Regions from separate parts of the Vibrio nigripulchritudo genome, predicted to be linked through region 3. Evidence: predicted binding sites of a transcription regulator. Region 3 holds the regulator's gene; each other region holds the start of a gene.

What was found. The regulator MetJ, encoded in region 3, represses methionine synthesis genes. The targets are predictions, from matches to a motif close to TTAGACNTNTANANGTCTAA.
Region 1: the regulator MetJ is predicted to act here: its motif matches at 1,502-1,521, upstream of metN (methionine ABC transporter ATP-binding protein MetN).
Region 2: the regulator MetJ is predicted to act here: its motif matches at 1,241-1,260, upstream of metA (homoserine O-acetyltransferase MetA).

The regions. Positions count from the first base shown of each region.
Region 1 is NZ_AP027049.1:782,622-784,893, forward strand. Features, by position in the region: gene QMG91_RS03765 (methionine ABC transporter permease) at 1-361, opposite strand, end outside; gene metN (methionine ABC transporter ATP-binding protein MetN) at 351-1,385, opposite strand; gene gmhB (D-glycero-beta-D-manno-heptose 1,7-bisphosphate 7-phosphatase) at 1,722-2,272, shown strand, end outside.
Region 2 is NZ_AP027049.1:462,307-464,578, forward strand. Features, by position in the region: rRNA gene QMG91_RS02355 (23S ribosomal RNA) at 1-559, shown strand, start outside; rRNA gene rrf (5S ribosomal RNA) at 667-782, shown strand; tRNA gene QMG91_RS02365 (tRNA-Asp) at 827-903, shown strand; gene metA (homoserine O-acetyltransferase MetA) at 1,282-2,226, shown strand.
Region 3 is NZ_AP027049.1:3,699,373-3,701,644, reverse strand. Features, by position in the region: gene QMG91_RS16945 (malic enzyme-like NAD(P)-binding protein) at 1-853, shown strand, start outside; gene metJ (met regulon transcriptional regulator MetJ) at 957-1,277, opposite strand; gene QMG91_RS16935 (O-succinylhomoserine (thiol)-lyase) at 1,575-2,272, shown strand, end outside.

The sequences.
Region 1 (2,272 bases), 1.1 Mb from region 3:
GCAAAGCGCCTTCAATCAGGCGTGCTACAAATGGAATCGCACCAATGGTCAGTGGAACGATTGCCGCCGTTGTACCGATAAAGGTTCCGACCAGAAGCTTGGTTACTGGGATGATGGCAACCATCAAGACCAGGAAAGGCACCGAGCGACCGATATTGACAATCGCACCCAGCACATTGTTCAGTGCCACGTTTTCAAGTAAGCCGCCTTTCTTAGTGGTGTGAAGAATCACGCCCAAAGGAATACCAACTGCAAAACCAACGATGCCAGCTACCGCAACCATGTAGACGGTTTCCCAAGTAGCACTCAGAAGAAGATCGCCGTTGAGGCTTAACCACTCCGTTACAGACTTAAAGGACATAACCAAGTACCTCAACTTTTACCTTGTGATCGCGGATGAATTGCAGGGAGGCTTTCTCGCCTTCTTCATCACCAAACAGCTCTGCCACCATCATTCCGAATTTCACGCCACCTGCGTAGTCCAGATCCGAGCTAAGAATGCTGACGTCAATGCCGTAGTTACGTGCAATTTGCGTCATCAGCGGAGCATCCACACTGGCACCAGTGAACTCTAGACGCACAAGCGGGTAACTGCCTTCTACACGGGTAGGGTGCAAACGTGCCTGATAGTCTTCAGGAATGGAAAGATCCAAAGTAGAGCGAATAAATTCGTGCGCCAGTTCCGTTTTCGGATGGGCAAAAATTTCACCAACCGTGCCTTTCTCAACCAGCTTGCCACCGCCAATGATGGCGACTTCATGACAGATGCTTTTCACTACATCCATTTCATGAGTAATAAGCAGCATTGTGATGTTCAGCTTGCGGTTAATTTCTTTAAGCAGTTCAAGAATCGACTGAGTGGTTGCTGGATCCAGTGCACTGGTTGCTTCGTCACACAACAATACTTTCGGATCGGACGCCAAGGCTCGGGCAATGGCGACACGTTGCTTCTGACCACCACTCAGGTTGGCTGGGTAGGTTTCTCGTTTTTCTGCCAAGCCTACCAGCGCAAGTAATTCCGTGACTTTTGATTCGATGTGAGCTTTGTCTGCACCAGCCAGTTCCAGAGGGAGTGCGACATTTTCGAACACTGTACGGGAAGATAGCAGGTTAAAGTGCTGAAAGATCATCCCGATGTTGCGGCGCGCTTTGCTGAGCTCTGACTTTGACAGCTTAGTCAAATCAACACCGTCAACAATGACCTCGCCAGAGGTAGGTGCTTCAAGCATATTAACGCAACGAATCAGTGTGCTTTTCCCTGCACCGGATGAGCCAATAACACCAAATATGGCGCCTTGGGGAACAGATAGGTTGATATCTATTAAAGCGTTGATTTCCTTATCGCCTTGATAGAAGACCTTATTTACTTGATTAATTTCAATCATCTAAACAACCGTGCAGAGCTCGCTCAGAATAAAGTGAGCTTACAGAATAATATTTTGAACTTTGTCTCAATTTTCAGTCGATGCTATGGCTTTATGATTTTTAAGTCAATAGATATTTTTACGTCTAGACGTCTAAAGATCTTTATGGATGGACTGTGATATTTGTTCAAAGCAAGGAAAAGTGTGCGCTGGCGGCAAATTGCACCGTTTATTCCTCTATTGAGTCTAAAAAGTAATTGAATAGTGCGAACAGGTATAAAGCATGTAATAATTTGCGCTTATTGAACTCGATAGCCAGTTATCTGTGCTCTCGGAAGGATTGTTGAGGAATCGATTTTGGCTAAACCTGCCGTATTTCTGGATCGCGATGGCGTGATAAACGTAGACCATGGGTACGTCCATGATGAACATGACTTCGAGTTTATTGATGGTGTCTTTGAAGCCACAAAAGCGTTAAAAGACATGGGGTATCTGCTGGTATTGGTGACCAATCAGTCCGGTATTGCCCGAGGCTTATTTACTGAAGATCGCTTCCTGTCGTTGACTCAGTGGATGGATTGGAACTTTGTTGATAACGGTGTCGAGTTCGATGGTTTCTACTACAGCCCTTATCACGAAGAACACGGTATCGGTAAGTACAAGAAAGACAGTGATTGCCGCAAACCCAAGCCGGGTATGCTTATTTCGGCCCGTGACTTTCTGAAAATCGACATGGAAAAATCGGTTATGGTGGGCGATAAAGCGGAAGATATGATGGCCGCGGAAGCCGCAGAAGTTGCAACCCGAATTCTGGTTCGGACCGGCAAACCCATCACGGAAAAAGGCGAAGCGTTGGCGACCACGGTGCTGGATAGCATTAAAGATGTCCCTGAATTTCTGAAAAGCCG
Region 2 (2,272 bases), 780 kb from region 3:
ACTGCGAGAATGACAATTCGAGCAGGTGCGAAAGCAGGTCATAGTGATCCGGTGGTTCTGAATGGAAGGTACCATCGCTCAACGGATAAAAGGTACTCCGGGGATAACAGGCTGATACCGCCCAAGAGTTCATATCGACGGCGGTGTTTGGCACCTCGATGTCGGCTCATCACATCCTGGGGCTGAAGTCGGTCCCAAGGGTATGGCTGTTCGCCATTTAAAGTGGTACGCGAGCTGGGTTTAGAACGTCGTGAGACAGTTCGGTCCCTATCTGCCGTGGGCGTTGGAAGATTGAAGGGGGCTGCTCCTAGTACGAGAGGACCGGAGTGGACGAACCTCTGGTGTTCGGGTTGTCATGCCAATGGCATTGCCCGGAGCTAAGTTCGGAATCGATAACCGCTGAAAGCATCTAAGCGGGAAGCGAGCCCTGAGATGAGTCTTCCCTGATACTTTAAGTATCCTAAAGGGTTGTTCGAGACCAGAACGTTGATAGGCAGGGTGTGTAAGCGTTGTGAGGCGTTGAGCTAACCTGTACTAATTGCCCGTGAGGCTTAACCATACAACACCCAAGGGGTTTTGAGTGGACTCAGATAAGAACATTGAATGTGTAGAACCAGAACTTGCTCTTTATTTAAGAGATAGCAGCTTTCCGAATTAAAGAATTTGCTTGGCGACCATAGCGTTGTGGACCCACCTGATTCCATGCCGAACTCAGAAGTGAAACGCAATAGCGCCGATGGTAGTGTGGGGTTTCCCCATGTGAGAGTAGGACATCGCCAGGCTTTACATTTGAACATCTGCTTCTGATAAGCAGGTATTCCACTGCGGAGTGGTAGTTCAGTTGGTTAGAATACCGGCCTGTCACGCCGGGGGTCGCGGGTTCGAGTCCCGTCCACTCCGCCATTTATTCAGATGAAGCCCTAGCAGTAATGCTAGGGCTTTTTCGTATTTGCCATTTAATTCCCTCAATAGACGAATGAATCCCACTTGAACCCTCATCAAGCCATACGTCCTTAGATTCCCTGTCCCTTATTTTACAAAGCCTCGGTAGAAATTAGTGTTTATCAGCTAATGGATGTACGAATAGAGGTTGGCATCTTTTTCCTAAGACGTACTTTTCGCTTTCTAAGCCAGTCTTACCGTAGGTTTGTGCTAGGTATTCGGCTTGATAAAGAGAGTCATCTTACCTTTTATTTCAGCGATGAGTTTCTGCTCGACATGCGGTATCGTCTGTTATAGTCTGGACATATAGACGTCTAGCCGCTTTAGGGAGAAAGTAAGATGCCCATTAAGATTCCTGATCAATTGCCCGCATTGGATACATTAAGGGAAGAGAATATTTTCGTGATGCCAGAATCACGAGCAACGACTCAGGAAATCCGTCCTCTTAAGGTACTGATCCTTAACTTAATGCCAAAAAAGATTGAGACGGAGACTCAGTTTCTTCGTTTACTTTCAAACAGTCCGCTTCAGATTGATGTTGAGCTACTTCGTATCGATAACCGTCCAAGTAAAAATACGCCGACTGAACATCTGGATACCTTTTACCGTCAGTTTGAAATGGTGAAGAAAAGAAACTTTGATGGCTTGATTATTACGGGAGCACCGCTTGGCTTAGTGCAGTTTGAAGATGTAATTTACTGGGAGCACCTACAAGCCATTATGAATTGGGCAAAGGAGCATGTGACTTCGACGCTTTATGTATGCTGGGCTGCTCAGGCAGGACTGAAGTTACTTTATAATCTTCCTAAACGCACCAGAAAAGAGAAGTTATCGGGGGTTTATAACCACCACATTCTTCAGCCTTATCATCCAGTGCTTCGAGGCTTTGATGATACTTTTCTTGCGCCTCATTCTCGTTATGCAGACTTTTCACCTGAGTACCTCTCTGAGCACACGGATTTGGATATTCTTGCTACGTCGGATGTAGCAGGTGTGTATCTGGCTTCTACAAAAGACAAACGAAACGTGTTTGTTACGGGTCATCCAGAATATGACTCGCACACACTTCACAATGAATACGTTCGAGATCTTGGTGAGGGAATGGAGCCCGCTATACCAGTGAACTATTACCCAAATAACAACCCAGATAATAAGCCAAACGCTAGCTGGCGTAGCCATGGTCATTTGTTGTTTTCAAACTGGCTAAACTACTGTGTTTACCAGCAGACGCCATACGACCTTTCTCATTTCTCCGAAGCGAACTTTACCAAAGACGAGGATTGAGAAATTTGAATATTTACAAGGGCAGCATAAGCTGCCCTTGTTCATT
Region 3 (2,272 bases):
TGGCATTAACCTGGAAGACATCAAAGCCCCAGACTGTTTCGAGATTGAGCAACGCTTGATTGAGCGTTGTGACGTGCCTGTTTTCCACGATGACCAGCATGGTACGGCTATCGTTACTGCTGCTGGTATGCTGAACGCCATCGAACTACAAGGTAAAAAGCTGGAAGACGCCACTATCGTCTGTTTGGGCGCTGGTGCGGCAGCCGTTGCCTGCATGGAGCTTTTGATTAAATGTGGCGCGCAGCGTGAGAAAATCTACATGCTGGACCGCAAAGGGGTGATTCACACCCGTCGCGACGATTTGAACGAGTACAAGCAACTGTTTGCCAATAACACCGACAAACGCACGCTTGAGGATGTCATTGACGGTGCCGATTTGTTCCTGGGTGTGTCTGGCCCTGATTTACTGCCAGCAGAAGCGTTAAAGCTAATGGCAGACAAACCAGTAGTGTTTGCGTGTTCTAACCCTGATCCGGAAATCAAACCCGAGCTGGCGCACGAAGTTCGTGACGATTTGATCATGGGAACCGGTCGCAGTGATTACCCGAACCAGGTCAACAATGTTATTTGTTTCCCATTCATTTTCCGCGGTGCATTGGACGTTCGTGCCAGCGAGATTAATGATGAAATGAAACTGGCGGCGGTTGACGCGATTCGCCAACTGGCAAAAGAAGACGTGCCGGAAGAAGTGAAGAAAGCAGCGGGAGTAGAGAACCTGGAATTTGGCGCTGGCTATATTATTCCTAAACCTATGGATCCACGTTTGTTGCCTCGAGTGGCAAAAGCGGTTGCTCAGGCAGCGATTGATTCTGGGGTTGCGAGAATCGACATGCCTGAAAGCTATTTGGAATAAAAGCCAATTAGAATAAAAACTAGGTGGAATAAAAAACGACTTGGATAAATTGCCAAGTCGTGCGATTCAATAAAGAAGGGACAGCATTTGCTGTCCCTTCTTTTTATTCGTCATCGTAAGCTTCGAATTCGATGCCCATTGCCGTCATAATGGCTTTCGCTTCGGTTGGAATGTCATCCGGGCGATCCTTACGCAAGTCTTCGTCCGTTGGAAGAGGCTGACCTGTGTAGGCGTGAAGGAAGGCTTCACAAAGCAGTTCGCTATTAGTCGCGTGACGCAAATTGTTGATTTGGCGGCGGGTTCTCTCGTCAGTCAGTACTTTTAGTACTTTTAGCGGGATTGATACGGTAATTTTTTTGACTTGTTCGCTTTTTTTGCCATGTTCAGCATAGGGGCTGATGTACTCGCCATTCCAATCTGCCATTGCGCACCTTCAGTTATAATTTATCTAAAATGGATGACTAGTTCGCCCAGCAAGCTGTTTTCATGTGTTTTAGCGACTTAGCCTTTCATAAAGTGGGATTTTAGCGACTTTTACCGCCATAAGCAAAGACATATGGACGTCTAGAAGTGTTGACGTCCCAAAATGATGACGCTAAAGTGTTGCACATTAATCGTGACACTCTCAGTTAAAACACGTCACTTGCATGTTATCCAGCGTTTGTAATTGGTATAACAGATGCTCAAGTAAAACGCACCACTGGAAAGGAAGACCAACTATATGAGCCAACGAAAGCCAGCCACTATTGCCGTAAGAACTGGTATTGAAGCGGATACCCAGTATCACGCGGTTGTCCCACCGATTTATCTGTCGACAAACTATGGTTTTCCGTCTTTTGGTGAAGTACCAAAATACGATTACACCCGCTCCGGAAACCCAAACCGCGGGTTGCTGGAGCAAGCGCTTTCTGAACTCGAAGAAGGCGCAAATGCCATCATTACCAACACAGGTACGGCAGCAATTAATCTGTGGGTAACGGCATTTCTGGGTCCTGATGATCTTATCGTTGCGCCACACGACTGCTATGGCGGAACCCATCGCTTATTCAACACTCGCGCTTTGAAAGGAGATTTCAAAGTTGAGTTTGTCGATCAGTCAGACGATGAGGCGCTGGCAGCTGCAATCAGCAAGAAACCAAAACTGGTATTGCTGGAAACCCCTTCAAATCCATTGGTTCGCGTGGTGGATATTGAAAAAATATGCCAGCAAGCCAAAGCGGTTGGTGCACTTGTTGCGGTCGACAACACCTTTCTGACACCTGTGTACCAAAAGCCTTTAACGCTTGGTGCTGACTTTGTTATCCACTCGACCACCAAGTACATTAATGGTCATTCGGATGTGATTGGCGGTGTACTGATTTGCAAAGACGAAAAACATGCAGAAGAACTGGCGTGGTGGGGTAACTGTATTGGTGCAAC